4 regions of the Klebsiella sp. SYXHC3 genome follow, and region 2 is predicted to be linked to each of the others. Evidence: predicted binding sites of a transcription regulator. Region 2 holds the regulator's gene; each other region holds the start of a gene.
The links. The regulator PurR, encoded in region 2, represses purine synthesis genes. The targets are predictions, from matches to a motif close to CANGCAAACGTTTGCNTG.
Positions count from the first base shown of each region.

Region 1: a site for PurR is predicted at 1,979-1,996, ahead of pyrC (dihydroorotase). Genes of this name have one in related genera too.
Region 3: a site for PurR is predicted at 1,780-1,797, ahead of glyA (serine hydroxymethyltransferase). Genes of this name have one in related genera too.
Region 4: a site for PurR is predicted at 1,863-1,880, ahead of gcvT (glycine cleavage system aminomethyltransferase GcvT). Genes of this name have one in related genera too.

Region 1 covers NZ_JBXUNG010000005.1:227,001-231,174, reverse strand. The annotation lists gene mdtH (multidrug efflux MFS transporter MdtH) at 43-1,251, shown strand; gene AC2CGP_RS15300 (lipoprotein) at 1,366-1,926, shown strand; gene pyrC (dihydroorotase) at 2,057-3,103, shown strand; gene dinI (DNA damage-inducible protein I) at 3,177-3,422, shown strand; gene bssS (biofilm formation regulator BssS) at 3,728-3,982, shown strand; gene solA (N-methyl-L-tryptophan oxidase) at 4,107-4,174, shown strand, end outside.
Region 2 covers NZ_JBXUNG010000001.1:98,175-102,348, reverse strand. The annotation lists gene AC2CGP_RS00470 (MFS transporter) at 1-976, opposite strand, end outside; gene cydH (cytochrome bd-I oxidase subunit CydH) at 1,136-1,225, opposite strand; gene purR (HTH-type transcriptional repressor PurR) at 1,521-2,546, shown strand; gene punR (DNA-binding transcriptional activator PunR) at 2,566-3,477, opposite strand; gene punC (purine nucleoside transporter PunC) at 3,590-4,174, shown strand, end outside.
Region 3 covers NZ_JBXUNG010000011.1:36,038-40,211, reverse strand. The annotation lists gene AC2CGP_RS20815 (DoxX family protein) at 1-353, shown strand, start outside; gene glyA (serine hydroxymethyltransferase) at 410-1,663, opposite strand; gene hmpA (NO-inducible flavohemoprotein) at 1,988-3,178, shown strand; gene glnB (nitrogen regulatory protein P-II) at 3,632-3,970, opposite strand; gene glrR (two-component system response regulator GlrR) at 4,036-4,174, opposite strand, start outside.
Region 4 covers NZ_JBXUNG010000004.1:146,532-150,705, reverse strand. The annotation lists gene ubiH (2-octaprenyl-6-methoxyphenyl hydroxylase) at 1-335, shown strand, start outside; gene ubiI (FAD-dependent 2-octaprenylphenol hydroxylase) at 346-1,548, shown strand; gene gcvT (glycine cleavage system aminomethyltransferase GcvT) at 1,971-3,065, shown strand; gene gcvH (glycine cleavage system protein GcvH) at 3,090-3,479, shown strand; gene gcvP (aminomethyl-transferring glycine dehydrogenase) at 3,610-4,174, shown strand, end outside.

The sequences.
Region 1 (4,174 bases), on a different contig from region 2:
GCAGAATATCTAAGCTTATCTTTCTTTTTCCCTGGAGGGGAAATGTCCCGCGTATCGCAGGCAAGGAGCCTGGGTAAATATTTCCTGTTAGTCGATAACATGCTGGTTGTGCTCGGCTTTTTTGTCGTATTCCCACTGATATCGATCCGTTTTGTCGACCAAATGGGTTGGGCGGCGCTGATGGTCGGTATCGCCCTCGGTCTACGTCAGCTGGTGCAACAAGGTTTAGGCATCTTCGGTGGGGCGATTGCCGATCGTTTCGGCGCCAAACCGATGATCGTCACCGGCATGCTGATGCGCGCCGGCGGTTTCGCGGCGATGGCCGTCGCCCATGAGCCCTGGGTGCTCTGGCTCTCATGCATTTTGTCCGGTCTCGGCGGCACCCTGTTCGACCCGCCGCGAGCGGCGCTGGTGGTCAAACTGGTGCGCCCGCATCAACGTGGTCGCTTCTTCTCTATCCTGATGATGCAAGATAGCGCCGGCGCGGTCATCGGCGCCCTGCTCGGCAGTTGGCTATTACAGTACGATTTCCGTCTGGTGTGCAGCGCAGGGGCAGCGCTCTTTATTGCCTGTGCCGCATTTAACGCCTGGTATCTGCCGGCATGGAAACTCTCGACGGTCAAAACACCGATCCGCGAAGGACTGGGGCTGGTGTTACGCGATAAGCGCTTTGTCACTTACGTGTTGACCCTGACCGGTTACTACATGCTGGCCGTGCAGGTGATGCTCATGCTGCCGATTATGGTTAACGATATTGCGGGCTCTCCGGCGGCGGTGAAATGGATGTATGCCATCGAGGCGACAATCTCCCTGACGCTGCTGTATCCCATCGCCCGTTGGAGCGAGAAACGTTTTCGCCTCGAGCATCGTCTGATGGCGGGTTTGCTGGTGATGACGGCGGCGATGCTGCCGATTGGCTTAACCAGCACGCTACAGCAGCTGTTTACCTTAATCTGTATTTTCTATATCGGCTCGATCATTGCCGAACCTGCGCGCGAAACGCTGGGCGCTTCACTGGCTGATGCCCGCGCTCGCGGCAGCTATATGGGTTTCAGCCGCCTTGGTCTGGCATTTGGCGGCGCGCTGGGGTATGCCGGCGGCGGCTGGCTGTTTGATGCAGGTAAAGTGCTTAATCAACCTGAACTACCGTGGCTGATGCTGGGCATTATCGGCTTTGCAACTTTCATTGCGCTATGGTGGCAGTTTAGCCAGAAACGGTCGGCTTCCGGCATGCTGGAACCGCGCACCTGACAATCAGCCAAAGTGGTAATCCTTTTTTTCAGCATTTTCCGCTAGTACAAGCGGGGCTAGCAGACCATGCTGCTTTGTGTCAGGATTAGCTATGGCATGACGTTAAGGAACCCAATGAAAAAGATGTTGATCGCGGCCGCGCTGATTGTCAGCGGCCTTCTGAGCGGATGTAACCAGCTTACGCAATACTCCGTTAGCGAGCAGGAGATTAACCAGGCGCTGCAGAAACGTAATCACTTCGCTAAAGATATCGGCCTGCCTGGCGTAGCGGATGCGCACATTGAGCTGCAAAACCTGACCAGCGCCATTGGTCGTGAAGAGCCGAACAAGGTGTCGTTGAGCGGAACCGCTAATCTGGATCTGAATTCGCTGTTTGGCAATCAGAAAGCGACCATCGACCTGAAGCTCAAAGCGCTGCCGGTGTTCAATAAAGAGCAAGGCGCGATTTATCTGCGTGAAATGGAAGTCGTCGATGCGAAAGTTAAGCCGGAAAAGCTCACCTCCGTGGTACAGACGCTGATCCCTTATCTGAATCAGTCGCTGCGCAGCTATTTCAATCAGCAACCAGCCTACGTTCTGCGTGAAGATGCCAGCACCGGCGAAGCCCTGGCTAAGAAATACGCTAAAGGCATTGAAGTGAAACCGGGCGAGATAATCATCCCCTTCACTGATTAAACAATAAGGGCGCTGAATATGGCGCCCTTAATTTTTTACGGAAATGAGTGCAAAGGAAAACGTTTACGCTTATCCTTAGTGCCCGGCAAAAAACAGCCCTGATGACTGAACCAATTAGCCGGAGCCTTCCATGACAGCACAACCCCAGGTATTGAAAATCCGCCGCCCTGACGATTGGCATATCCATCTACGCGATGATGATATGTTGCAAACCGTCGTGCCTTACACCAGTGAGTTTTATGGCCGGGCGATCGTGATGCCGAATCTGGTACCGCCAGTAACGACCGTCGCTGCTGCCATTGCTTACCGCCAGCGCATCATCGATGCGATTCCCGCCGGGCATGATTTCACTCCGCTGATGACCTGCTACCTGACCGACACGCTCGATCCGGACGAACTGGAGCGCGGATTCCGTGAAGGCGTATTTACCGCAGCCAAACTCTACCCGGCAAACGCCACCACCAACTCCAGTCACGGCGTGACCAGCACCGATGCCATTATGCCGGTGCTGGAACGGATGGAAAAACTGGGCATGCCGCTACTGGTACACGGCGAAGTTACCCATGCTGATATCGATATCTTCGATCGCGAAGCGCGCTTTATTGAGACGGTGATGGAACCGCTGCGCAAACGGCTGCAGGGGTTAAAAGTGGTCTTCGAACATATCACCACCAAAGATGCCGCTGAATACGTGCGCGACGGCAACGAACTGCTGGCCGCCACCATCACGCCGCAGCATCTGATGTTTAACCGCAACCATATGCTGGTTGGCGGTATTCGCCCGCATCTATATTGCCTGCCGATCCTCAAGCGCAATATCCACCAGCAGGCGCTGCGTGAACTGGTCGCCAGCGGGTTCAGTCGCGCGTTCCTCGGCACCGACTCCGCTCCGCATGCACGCCACCGTAAAGAGGCCAGTTGCGGCTGTGCGGGCTGTTTCAATGCCCCGACCGCGCTTGGTAGTTACGCCACCGTCTTTGAAGAGATGAATGCGCTGGAACATTTTGAGGCTTTCTGCTCGTTGAATGGCCCGCGTTTCTACGGCCTGCCGGTGAATGAAAGCTACGTTGAACTGGTACGCGAAGAGAGTACCGTCGCCGAAAGCATCGCCCTTCCTGGCGATACGCTGATACCGTTCCTGGCCGGCGAAACCGTGCGCTGGACGATGAAAAAATAAAGTTTTTTGCCCCCTGTTGTAAATGTGCAAGCGTTACTGTATAAATAACCAGTATATTACCCAGGGGGCCATTATGCGCATCGAAGTGTCAATTGCCAAAACCACAGCCTTACCCAACGGCGCGCTGGAAGCGCTGAATAACGAACTCGCTAAGCGTATCGCTCACTATTACCCGGAACGTGAAAACCAGGTCACGGTACGTTATGCCGCCGGCAATAATTTATCTGTCATCGGTGGCCTGAAAGAAGACAAAGACCGGATTAGCGAAATCCTGCAGGAAACCTGGGAAAGCGCCGACGACTGGTTTATCCACGACTAAGCCTCCGGGTCTGCTTACGCAAAATCAATTTGCTCCCTCATTGTGCTTTTTTTTTGCCGGGTCGCCCCGGCTTTTTTATCTCCGCTCACAACTAAGACTTTCCTTAATATCCTGATAAATTCCTTAAAAAATAATGAGACCCAGGACGAAACTCGCGCAAAAAACCGCCAATCAGCGCAAAATTTGTCGCTATTTATTTATTTTCTCGAGTTTGTACTTAACTGCTGATATAATTAACCTGCTTCAGAAAACAAGCATTAAACCTCGAGAATTGTTGTCTTTTAACATATGAATAAGGGGTTATGATGGAAAAGAATAATGAAGTCATCCAGACCCATCCCCTCGTCGGATGGGACATCAGCACCGTTGATAGCTACGATGCGCTGATGTTGCGCCTGCACTACCAAAACCCCACCCAAGAAAGCGATAAAGAAGCAGAAATTGGCCAGACGCTATGGCTAACGACGGACGTCGCACGTCAGTTTATTTCTATTCTGGAAGCAGGAATAGCGAAGATAGAATCTGGCGATTACCAGGCAAATGAGTATCGCAGACATTAGCATCACCGATGATGTCTAAATATTCACTGAACAGGCACCTGCGGGTGCCTGAATTATTTTTCGCGCTTGTACATCCGGCAGATGTTAATTACCCTGCTAATAAAACAATAACCCGGAACTCACCATGCAATACGACCTCATCATTATCGGTAGCGGCTCCGTTGGCGCTGCCGCTGGCTATTACGCCCGCCG
Region 2 (4,174 bases):
ACAGGCCCGGCGCTTCGTGCGCCACGCGCATTACCCGCATCTGCAACGGTGGAACCACCGCGAAGGTTGCCGCGCCCCACACGACCATGCTGACGGCAGCACCCAGTTGCGATTGCGCCAGCAACGGAATGGCCAACATGATGGCAATCAGTAACAACAGGAACCCTTTCAGCGTTCCGGAGACTGAACGGTCGGCAAATTTACCCCCCAGATAGTTGCCAAGCGAGAAACCGACGCCGATCAACACCAGCATGGCGGTAACAAACAGCGGTGAAGCGTGGGTGATGGTATGCAGTACCGGAGAAATGTAGGTATACAGCGTGAACATCGCCCCGGCGCCCAGCACGGTAGTCAACAGCGCAGAGAGTACCTGAGGACGCATCAACACCGAAAGCTCGCGCTTCACGTTCGGACGTTCGCCGGCGCTACCCTTCGGCAGGGAGAACCACAGGCTGACCATCGCAATTAATCCCAGACCCGCCGTGGCGAGGAAAGACATTCGCCAACCGATGGTTTCGCCAAGCCAGGTGGCAGCCGGTACGCCGCCGATATTGGCAATGGTCAGCCCCATAAACATGGTCGCGACCGCACTGGCCTGTTTGTGTTTTGGCACCACGCTTGCGGCAACGACCGAGCCAAGGCCGAAGAACGCGCCATGATTGAGGCTGGTGATAATACGCGACAGCAGTAGCGTCGTGTAATCCGGCGCAATAGAAGAGAGCACGTTGCCGAGGGTGAAGATCCCCATCAGGAAGATCAATGCATTGCGGCGAGCGCGATGCGATAGCAGCAACGTCATTAACGGCGCGCCGACCATCACGCCAATGGCATAGGCGCTAATCAGCATCCCCGCGGCCGGAATAGAAACATCGACGCCTTTGGCGATAACCGGCAGTAATCCCATCGGGGAAAACTCGGTGGTACCGATACCAAAGGCACCGATCGCCAACGCGAGTAAGGGAAAGTTGATTTTCATTCAGAGACTCCATCAGGCCGATTCAGGACACGGCATTACATCAGAAGCCAAAAGCATGACATCAATCACAGAAAAACAGAAGTAAACGAAATGACAAAAGATTTTTGCAGATTTGCTAATAATGGCGGGATGGGAGGGGAAGCCCCCTCCCTGCTGGAATCAGTGCAGTACCGCGGTCAACGCGGCGGCGACGATCAGACCCAAAACAATAACCGTCGTTGTCAGCGAAAACTTTAAATTTGTGTCCATCAATTTTCTCCCCTGATTATCCCCACATAGAAAGTGAGCTTGCTCATTTTTGCACAAAAATATGCAAAAATCTTCCCGGATTTAGAGTGATGCACATTTTTGCTCTTCCCCTTTGCCGCGAGATAGGACAAAATCCCACGCTAATTTGAAAGCGTATCGGCCATTGACCCCTTCCTGTCGTTCTGTGTCGTTTTCCCAGGTGTTGCAATGTTGAGCATTGTATACAGGGTGTGTATAGGCAAACGTTTACGTATCGATAATCAGACGATCAGGTCAAGGTCTGGAGTGAGAAGTAATGGCAACTATTAAAGATGTAGCGAAACGCGCAAACGTTTCCACTACAACTGTATCACATGTGATTAACAAAACCCGTTTCGTGGCGGAAGAGACGCGCAATGCGGTGTGGGCGGCAATTAAAGAACTCCACTATTCGCCAAGCGCCGTGGCTCGCAGCCTGAAAGTCAATCACACTAAATCGATCGGTCTGCTGGCCACCAGCAGCGAAGCGGCCTATTTCGCTGAAATTATCGAATCCGTAGAAAAGAGCTGCTTCCAGAAAGGCTATACCCTGATTCTGGGCAACGCCTGGAACGATCCGGAAAAACAGCGCGCCTACTTGTCGATGATGGCGCAAAAGCGCGTTGACGGCCTGCTGGTGATGTGTTCCGAGTACCCTGAGTCGGTGCTCAGTATGCTCGAAGAGTATCGTCATATTCCGATGGTGGTGATGGACTGGGGCGAAGCCAAAGCGGACTTTACCGACTCGGTTATTGATAATGCCTTTGAAGGCGGCTATATCGCCGGCCGTTACCTGATTGAACGCGGCCATCGTGAAATTGGCGTTATTCCGGGCCCGCTTGAGCGCAACACCGGCGCCGGGCGCCTTGCCGGCTTCATGCAGGCGATGAAAGAAGCGCATATCAATGTGCCGGAAAACTGGATTGTTCAGGGCGACTTTGAACCGGAATCCGGCTACCGCGCCATGCAGCAGATCCTTAATCAGCAGCATCGCCCAACCGCCGTGTTCTGCGGCGGCGACATCATGGCGATGGGCGCTATCTGCGCCGCCGACGAAATGGGCCTGCGCGTGCCGCAGGATATTTCGCTGATCGGATATGATAATGTGCGCAACGCCCGCTACTTCAGCCCGGCGCTGACCACAATACATCAACCCAAGGACTCGCTCGGAGAAGCGGCATTCAATATGCTGCTCGATCGCATTGTTAATAAACGCGAAGAGTCGCAGTCCATCGAGGTGCATCCACGTCTTATCGAGCGCCGCTCGGTTGCCGACGGCCCGTTCGTCGATTATCGTCGTTAACACCCTCCTCCGGCGCCGGTTATTCCGGCGCCCGCAACCACTCCCGATTCAACGTTTCGCTGTCGCCAAGATAGTCAAGCAGCCAGCTTAAAGCGGGTGAAGCATCGCTTTGTTGCCAGGTCAGGCAGCAGGCGGCATCCGGGAATGGGTTTTCCAGCGTCAAGGCCGTCCACTCCCCGCTATCGATATGCGGGCGGGCGAAATGGCCTGGCACCATCCCGACGCACAATCCTGCCGATAGACAGGTGGCTGAAGATTCCCAATCCGGCACCACCACCCGCTTCTGGTTATCAAGCAGCCAGGTTGTGCGCTTCGGCAGCGAGCGCGAGGTATCTTCGCGCACCAGGGACGGCCAGTTGCGCAACACGTCATCACTGAGCGGCCCTTCCATCTGCGCCAGCGGATGACTGCTGGCGACGACACAGTGCCAGTTCAGCATCCCCATATCGCGAAAAGCGTAACGCCCTCCCACCGGTATCGAACGCGTCGCGCCGATAGCGAGTTCTACCCGCCCATCGGCTAACGCATCCCAGACGCCGTTGAAAACTTCCTGAAAAACGATCAGTTCGACATCGCTAAAATGGCGATAAAAATCAACGATCATCTGGCGCATCCGCGCCGGTTTAACGATATCGTCCACCGCAATGGACAGCTGGCCGCGCCAGCCGTTAGCAATTTGCTGGCACTGCTGGCGGGTGATCTGCATTTTTTTGATAACAGAACGCCCTTCCTGCAAAAACCAGTGCCCGGCGGGGGTCAATTCAACATCACGATGGCGACGTTCAAAAAGCGGAACCGCAAGCCACTCCTCCAGCTGTCGCACCGTATAGCTCACCGCCGAAGGTACGCGGTGCAACTCCTGCGCCGCGGCGCTGAAACTCCCGTTACGCGCTACAGCATCAACCACTTCTAAGGAATATTCAGACCACATATTCTGCCTGCAAAATTTTTGAATGCATGTGACAAATAATAGCGTTTCACAAGGCGGATTACACTCCCTACACTCTGCGGCATCGTACCTGCATCAGTAGAAAGAGAACGTTATGCAACAACCTGGGAAAGGATTTTTAGTGTGGCTGGGCGGCCTGAGCGTGCTTGGCTTTCTGGCCACCGACATGTATCTACCGGCCTTTGCCGCCATTCAGCAAGACCTCAACACCTCTGCCGCATCGGTTAGCGCCAGCCTGAGCTTATTCCTCGCGGGCTTCGCGCTCGGCCAGTTGTTCTGGGGGCCGCTGTCGGACCGCTATGGCCGGAAACCGATTCTGCTCGCCGGGCTGGCTATCTTCGCTCTTGGCTGCCTTGGGATGCTGTGGGTACGCGACGCGACGCTGATGCTGGTACTGCGTTTTGTCCAGGCGATCGGCGTATGCGCCGCCGCGGTGACCTGGCAGGCGATGGTGACCGACTACTATCCGGCCCAGCGCACCAACCGCATTTTCGCAACGATCATGCCGCTGGTCGGGCTCTCTCCGGCGCTGGCGCCGTTACTCGGCAGCTGGCTGTTAGTTCATCTGGAATGGCAGGCTATCTTCGCCACCCTGTTCGCTATCACCTTACTGTTGATGCTGCCGGCTTTTCGTCTGAAGGCGGTCGTCAAACCTGCTGGCGAAACCCAGCAGAAACTT
Region 3 (4,174 bases), on a different contig from region 2:
TCGTGCTGCTGTTCATTATTTTTGGCTATCCGAAACTGATGGGGTTTAGCGGAACGGTACAATATATGGCTTCTTCCGGCGCGCCGATGCCAACGCTGGCGGCGATCATCGCGGTCATCATGGAGGTACCCGCCGCTATTCTGATTATTTTAGGTTTCTTCACCCGCCCACTGGCGGTGATCTTTATCTTTTACACCCTGGGTACCGCGGTTATCGGCCATCATTACTGGGATATGACCGGCGATGCGGTATTGCCGAATATGATTAACTTCTATAAGAACGTCAGTATCGCCGGGGCCTTCCTGCTGCTGGCGATAACCGGACCAGGTTCGATTTCGCTGGACCGTCGATAACCAGCAGACACAAAAAAGGCCGCAATCGCGGCCTTTTTTATCTTAACGCGGCAAGATTACGCGTAAACCGGGAAACGGGCGCAGATATCCAGCACTTTACCTTTGACGCGCTCAATAACAGCTTCGTCGTTGATATTGTCGAGAACGTCGCACATCCAGCCAGCCAGCTCTTTCACTTCCGCTTCTTTAAAGCCGCGGCGAGTCACAGCCGGAGAACCGATACGGATACCGGAAGTCACGAACGGGCTCTTCGGATCGTTCGGTACGCTGTTTTTGTTAACGGTGATGTTGGCGCGGCCCAGGGCGGCGTCAGCTTCTTTACCGGTCAGGTTTTTATCTACCAGATCCAGCAGGAACAGGTGGTTTTCAGTACCGCCGGAAACCACTTTGTAACCGCGGTTCAGGAACACTTCCACCATCGCTTTGGCGTTTTTGGCAACCTGCTGCTGGTAAACTTTGAACTCTGGCTCCATCGCTTCTTTCAGCGCCACCGCTTTCGCGGCAATTACGTGCATCAGCGGGCCGCCCTGCGCGCTTGGGAACACGGCGGAGTTCAGTTTCTTGTACAGCTCTTCGCTACCGCCTTTCGCCAGGATCAGGCCGCCGCGCGGACCCGCCAGGGTTTTGTGGGTGGTAGTAGTAACAACGTGGGCGTGCGGAACCGGGTTCGGATAAACGCCGGCGGCAATCAGGCCCGCTACGTGCGCCATATCGACGAACAGGTAAGCGCCGATGCTGTCAGCGATTTCACGCATTTTCGCCCAGTCAACGATACCGGAGTAAGCGGAGAAGCCACCGATGATCATCTTCGGTTTGTGCTCCTGGGCCTGCTTCGCCATGTCTTCGTAGTCAATTTTACCGGACTCATCGATACCGTAAGGAATGATGTTGTACAGTTTACCGGAGAAGTTAACCGGGGAACCGTGGGTCAGGTGGCCGCCTTGCGCCAGGTTCATACCCAGCACGGTATCGCCTGGCTGCAGCAGTGCGGTGTAGACGGCAAAGTTAGCCTGCGAGCCGGAGTGCGGCTGCACGTTAGCGTAGTCGGCGCCGAACAGTTCTTTCGCGCGGTCGATAGCCAGTTGCTCAACGATATCCACGTACTCGCAGCCACCGTAGTAGCGCTTGCCCGGATAACCTTCGGCATATTTGTTAGTCAGCTGGGAACCCTGAGCCTGCATCACGCGCGGACTGGTGTAGTTCTCGGAGGCGATCAGTTCGATGTGCTCTTCCTGACGTACTTTTTCCTGCTCCATAGCCTGCCACAGTTCGGCATCATAATCGGCAATGTTCATTTCACGCTTTAACATCCGCATCTCCTGACTCAGCTAACGATAAAATTTTGGCCTAAAAAGGCGGTCCTGATGGACAACGGCCCACAGTATAACCGAATCATTCTGTGATAACAGGTCTTGACAAAGGATTTTACGCAAACGATTGGCTCCACAGCACACAAGGCTTTGAGCAATAACGCATCAAACATTATCAACGGATTTCTTTTCAGGTTTGTGATGCAAATTCTTCATGTTGTAACTGCTTTGCGGCAAAGTGATAAAGAACCATTTACATAGCAGGGTTATTTATATAAGATGCATTTGAAATGCATCAATAGGATAATATTTAAGGAAGCTGCTATGCTCGACGCTCAAACCATCGCCACGGTCAAAGCCACCATTCCCCTGCTTGTAGAGACCGGCCCAAAGTTAACCGCGCATTTTTATGATCGTATGTTTACTCATAATCCGGAGCTCAAAGAGATCTTCAATATGAGTAACCAGCGCAACGGCGATCAGCGCGAAGCGCTGTTCAACGCTATCGCCGCCTACGCCAGTAATATCGACAACCTGCCGGCCCTGCTGCCGGCGGTCGAAAAAATCGCCCAGAAACATACCAGCTTCCAGATTAAACCGGAGCAGTACAATATTGTCGGCAGCCATCTGCTGGCGACCCTCGACGAAATGTTTAGCCCAGGCCAGGAAGTACTCGACGCCTGGGGCAAAGCCTACGGGGTGCTGGCGAACGTCTTCATCAACCGCGAAGCGGAGATCTATCAGGATAACGCCAGTAAAAATGGCGGCTGGGAAGGTACCCGCGCGTTCCGCATTGTTAAGAAGACCCCGCGCAGCCAGCTTATTACCAGCTTTGAACTGGAGCCTGTCGACGGTCAGCCGGTCGCCGATTACCAGCCAGGACAATATCTGGCTATCTGGTTGAAGCCGGAAGCCTTCGAATATCAGGAAATTCGTCAATACTCTCTGACCCGCAGAGCGGACGGTAAAGGCTATCGCATCGCGGTGAAACGCGAGAATGGCGGCCAGGTGTCCAACTGGCTGCATAACCACGCCAGCGAAGGCGACGTAGTCTACTTAGCCGCGCCGGCAGGCGACTTCTTCCTCAACGTGGAAGCGCAGACGCCGGTGACCCTGCTCTCCGGCGGCGTCGGCCAAACGCCAATGCTGGCGATGCTGGATACGCTGGCGAAAAGCCATCATCAGGGCCAGGTGAACTGGTTCCACGCGGCGGAAAACGGTGACGTTCACGCCTTTGCGGACGAAGTGAAGGCGCTTGGCGCGGCGTTGCCTAAGTTTACCTCTCACGTCTGGTACCGCAGCCCGAGCGAGGCCGACCGTCAGGCAGGACGTTTTGATAGCGAAGGTTTGATGGATTTAGCGCCGCTGGCGGAAAATATTCGCGACCCGCAGATGCAATTCTATCTCTGCGGCCCGGTAGCGTTTATGCAGTTTGCGGCGAAGCAGCTGGTAGAATTAGGGGTCAATAAAGACAACATTCATTACGAATGTTTCGGCCCGCATAAGGTTCTGTAAGCCCAACGACGCGGGGATTTGTAGATACTATTATCGGTTTGCAACGGTTTTGGTCCGGGAAAAACATGTGCTTTGTGTTAATTCAGAGCACATTGCGCTCCCAGTTAATTTTGCTGCAATATGTTTTCCGTGGCGCAGGGAGCGCACAGAGGGCGGCCAGTCGCCGCCGCCCTCTGTACTCCCGGGCTCTGGCCGCCAAAATCGCCACTTCGTGGTACCTTCGACTTATCCCTGCAGGCTTCGGGTCGGGCCGAGGCAGCGTCCTTGCAAAACACGGCCCTCAGCCCGCATCCATGCGGGCTGCCCCGGCCTTCCGGGAACGTCTCAGCGATTTTGAGGCCACCAACACCGGCAGTTTCAGCCAGCATGGTGAATAAATTAACAGCAGGCCGCACGGACCGTAGGCCGGGTAAGCGTAGCGCCACCCGGCAATACTGCAGCGAGCGGCGAGGATTAAATCGCCGCGTCGTCTTCTTCACCGGTACGGATACGAATCACCCGCGCCACGTCGAAGACAAAGATTTTACCGTCGCCGATTTTACCGGTCTGGGCGGTACGAATGATGGTATCGACGCAGGTATCGACGATATCGTCCGTCACCACGATTTCAATTTTCACCTTCGGCAGAAAATCCACCATATATTCCGCGCCGCGGTACAGCTCGGTATGCCCTTTCTGACGACCAAACCCTTTGACTTCCGTCACCGTCATGCCGGTGATACCGACTTCCGCCAGCGCTTCACGCACGTCATCCAATTTGAACGGTTTAATAATCGCATCAATCTTTTTCATGGTTTTCCTGTCTTTGTCGCGTAACCGGTTGCTTACCGTATCATAACTTGCGCTATGCCGCGGGGCTACTCTTTAAAGTCGTTGGCGTCGAGCTCGTGGCGCGACAGCAGTTTGTAAAACTCGGTGCGGTTGCGCCCGGCCATCCGCGCGGCATGCGTCACGTTACCTTTGGTTATCTGCAAAAGCTTACGCAGGTAGTTGAGC
Region 4 (4,174 bases), on a different contig from region 2:
CGCTGGTCGGCAACGCGGCGCAGACATTACACCCGATCGCCGGGCAGGGCTTTAATCTCGGTCTGCGCGACGTGATGAGCCTGGCTGAAATGCTTGCCGACGCCCATGCGCTCGGCGAGGATGTGGGCAATTATTCTCTGCTGTGCCGCTACCAGGCGCGGCGAGCGGATGATAAAGCCGCCACCATCGGTGTGACCGATGGGCTGGTGCATCTCTTTGCCAACCGTTGGGCGCCGCTGGTGGCGGGGCGCAACGTCGGTCTGATGGCGATGGAATTATTTACCCCGGCGCGCGATGCGCTGGCGCAGCGTACCCTCGGTTGGGTTCCCCGTTAAGGAGTAGAACGTGCAAAGTGTTGATGTTGCCATTGTTGGCGGCGGAATGGTGGGACTGGCGGTAGCCTGTGGTTTACAGGGCAGCGGCCTGCGCGTCGCGGTGCTGGAACAAGCGGCGCCGCAGCCTCTTGACGCCGATGCGCCGCCGGCGCTGCGCGTTTCGGCTATTAATGCCGCCAGCGAAAAGTTACTGGATAAGCTGGGCGTCTGGAGCGAAATCATCGCCCAGCGCGCCAGCTGCTATCACGGCATGGAAGTGTGGGACAAAGATAGCTTTGGCCGCATTAGCTTCGATGACCAGAGCATGGGCTTTAGCCATCTGGGCCATATTATTGAAAATGCCGTGGTGCATCACGCGCTGTGGCAGAAGGCGCAGCGCTGTGCTGACGTTACCCTGCTGGCGCCTGCGCAACTGCAGCAGGTAGCGTGGGGCGAAAACGAAGCTTTTCTGAGCCTGCAGGACGGTAGCATGCTGACCGCGCGGCTGGTGGTCGGCGCCGATGGCGCCAATTCGTGGCTGCGTAATAAAGCCGATATTCCGCTGACCTTCTGGGACTATCGCCATCATGCGCTGGTGGCGACGATACGTACCACCGAGCCGCATCAGGCCGTGGCGCGTCAGGCGTTCCACGGTGAAGGCATTCTGGCCTTCCTGCCGCTTAGCGATCCGCATCTGTGCTCGATCGTCTGGTCGCTGTCGCCGGAGGAGGCGCAGCGAATGCAGCAGGCCGATGCAGCCGCGTTTAACCAGGCGCTGAATATCGCTTTTGATAATCGCCTTGGTCTTTGCCAGCTTGAGAGCGATCGGCAGGTTTTCCCGCTGACCGGACGCTACGCGCGTCAGTTCGCCGCCCATCGTCTGGCGCTGGTTGGCGATGCCGCCCACACTATTCATCCGCTGGCCGGGCAGGGGGTGAACCTTGGCTTTATGGACGCCGCCGAGCTTATCGACGAGCTGAAGCGCCTGCATGCGCAGGGTAAAGATATCGGTCAGCATTTGTACCTGCGCCGCTATGAGCGCAGCCGCAAGCACAGTGCCGCGCTGATGCTGGCGGGTATGCAGGGGTTCCGCGAAATGTTTTCCGGCAGCCATCCGGCTAAGAAATTCCTGCGCGATATGGGGCTCAAACTGGCCGATTCGCTGCCTGGCGTAAAACCACAGTTGATTCGCCAGGCGATGGGCCTCAACGATCTCCCCGCCTGGTTACGTTAACCCCGTCACACTTCTTTTACCCGGCCTGCGTGCCGGGTTTTCTCTCTCATTTGAAATATTCTAATTTCACCTCTTTTTTCGCATTAGTTTTATTAATGCGCTCTTTTTTTTGTTAAAGAAATTAGGCCCGTAAAATCGCATAAAACACCATCATCACCTGACTGGATTGCTCATTATGTTAATTTTATGTGGCACAAATCGCTTTTTTCCAGTCAATAACTCTGTAGGCTTTTCGGCGCGCTTTGGTCATAAGCTAATGTGATGTCCTGATTTACCTTATGGTTTAGCACCGGGTTCGGTGGTAAGTTCAGGCAAAAGAGAACGTTTGCGTCGGTGTCCGTAAGCGGTGCCGTCGCCGGATTTCGTGGCGCAAAATCGCCGACAATATCGTGGCTGGTTCCGTTTTATTCGATGAGGAAAAGATGGCTCAACAGACTCCGTTGTATGAACAACACACGCTGTGCGGTGCTCGCATGGTGGATTTCCATGGCTGGATGATGCCGCTGCATTACGGGTCCCAGATTGATGAGCACCACGCGGTGCGCGGCGATGCAGGGATGTTCGATGTGTCGCATATGACCATCGTCGATTTCCACGGCAGCCGGATCAGAGAGTTCTTGCGCTATTTGCTGGCAAACGATGTGGCGAAGCTTACCACCCCAGGCAAAGCGCTCTACACCGGCATGCTAACCGCTTCCGCCGGCGTCATCGATGACCTGATTGTTTATTTCCTTTCTGAAGATTATTTCCGCCTCGTTGTTAACTCCGCCACTCGTGAAAAAGACCTCGCCTGGATTTCCGAACAAGCCGAACCTTACGGTCTTGAAATCACCGTTCGCGACGATCTGTCGCTGATCGCGGTGCAGGGTCCGCAGGCGAAAGCGAAGGCGGCGACGCTGTTCACCGACGCTCAGCGCCAGGCCGTGGAAGGCATGAAGCCGTTCTTCGGCGTACAGGCCGGCGACCTGTTTATCGCCACCACCGGTTATACCGGCGAAGCGGGTTATGAAATCGCTATGCCGAACGAGCAGGCGGCGGATTTCTGGCGCGGTCTGCTGGACGCCGGCGTTAAGCCTTGCGGTCTTGGCGCGCGCGACACCCTGCGCCTGGAAGCCGGGATGAATCTGTACGGCCAGGAGATGGACGAAGGCGTCTCGCCGTTGGCGGCGAACATGGGCTGGACTATCGCCTGGGAGCCCGCCGATCGTAACTTCATCGGCCGCGAAGCGCTGGAAATGCAGCGCGAAAAAGGCACCGAGCAGCTGGTTGGCCTGGTGATGACCGAGAAAGGCGTCCTGCGCGGCGGCCTGCCGGTACGTTTTACCGATAGCGACGGTAATCAAAAAGAAGGCATTATCACCAGCGGCACCTTCTCGCCGACGCTGGGCTACAGCATCGCGCTGGCTCGCGTACCGGCCGGGATTGGCGAAACCGCGGTGGTGCAGATTCGTAACCGTGAAATGCCGGTAAAAGTGACTAAACCTGGTTTTGTACGCAATGGCAAAGCCATTGTGTGATTTCCCTTTTTTGGAGATGAATTGATGAGCAACGTACCAGCAGAACTGAAATACAGCAAAGAACACGAGTGGCTGCGTAAAGAAGCGGACGGCACCTATACCGTCGGGATCACCGAGCACGCGCAGGAGCTGCTTGGCGACATGGTTTTCGTTGACCTGCCGGAAGTGGGCGCCACCGTTGAAGCGGGCGCCGATTGCGCCGTTGCCGAATCCGTGAAAGCGGCTTCCGATATCTACGCGCCGATTAGCGGTGAAATCGTTGCCGTCAACGAAGAGCTGAACGACTCTCCGGAACTGGTCAACAGCGACCCGTATAGCGACGGTTGGATCTTCAAAATCAAAGCCAGCGACGAAGCGCAGGTTGCCGCGCTGCTGGATGCCGCCGCGTATGAAGCTCTGTTAGAAGACGAATAAATGTGTGCCGGATGGCGCTGCGCTTATCCGGCCTACGAACTTTGTAGGCCCGGTAAGCGCTAGCGCCACCGGGCAATTCAGGTAAGTAGAGACAATCACGATTCACCGCACGTTTCAGGAACCATCGCTCATGACTCAGACTTTAAGTCAGCTTGAAAACCGCGACGCCTTTATTGAACGTCACATTGGCTCGGACGCTCAGCAGCAGCAAGAGATGCTGAAGACCGTCGGCGCGGATTCGCTTAACGCCCTGATCGGCCAGATTGTGCCGCAGGATATCCAGCTGGCGACCCCACCACAGGTGGGCGACGCGACTACCGAATTCGCCGCGCTGGCGGAGCTGAAGGCGATCGCCGGTCGCAACAAGCGCTTCAAGTCTTACATCGGCATGGGCTACACCGCCGTGCAACTGCCGCCGGTCATTCAGCGCAACATGCTGGAAAACCCGGGCTGGTACACCGCCTATACCCCTTACCAACCGGAAGTATCCCAGGGCCGTCTGGAATCGCTGCTCAACTTCCAGCAGGTCACTCTGGATCTGACCGGGTTGGATATCGCTTCCGCTTCGCTGCTTGATGAAGCCACCGCCGCCGCCGAAGCGATGGCGATGGCCAAACGCGTGAGCAAACTGAAGAACGCCAACCGCTTCTTCGTTGCCGCTGACGTCCATCCGCAAACCCTGGACGTGGTTCGCA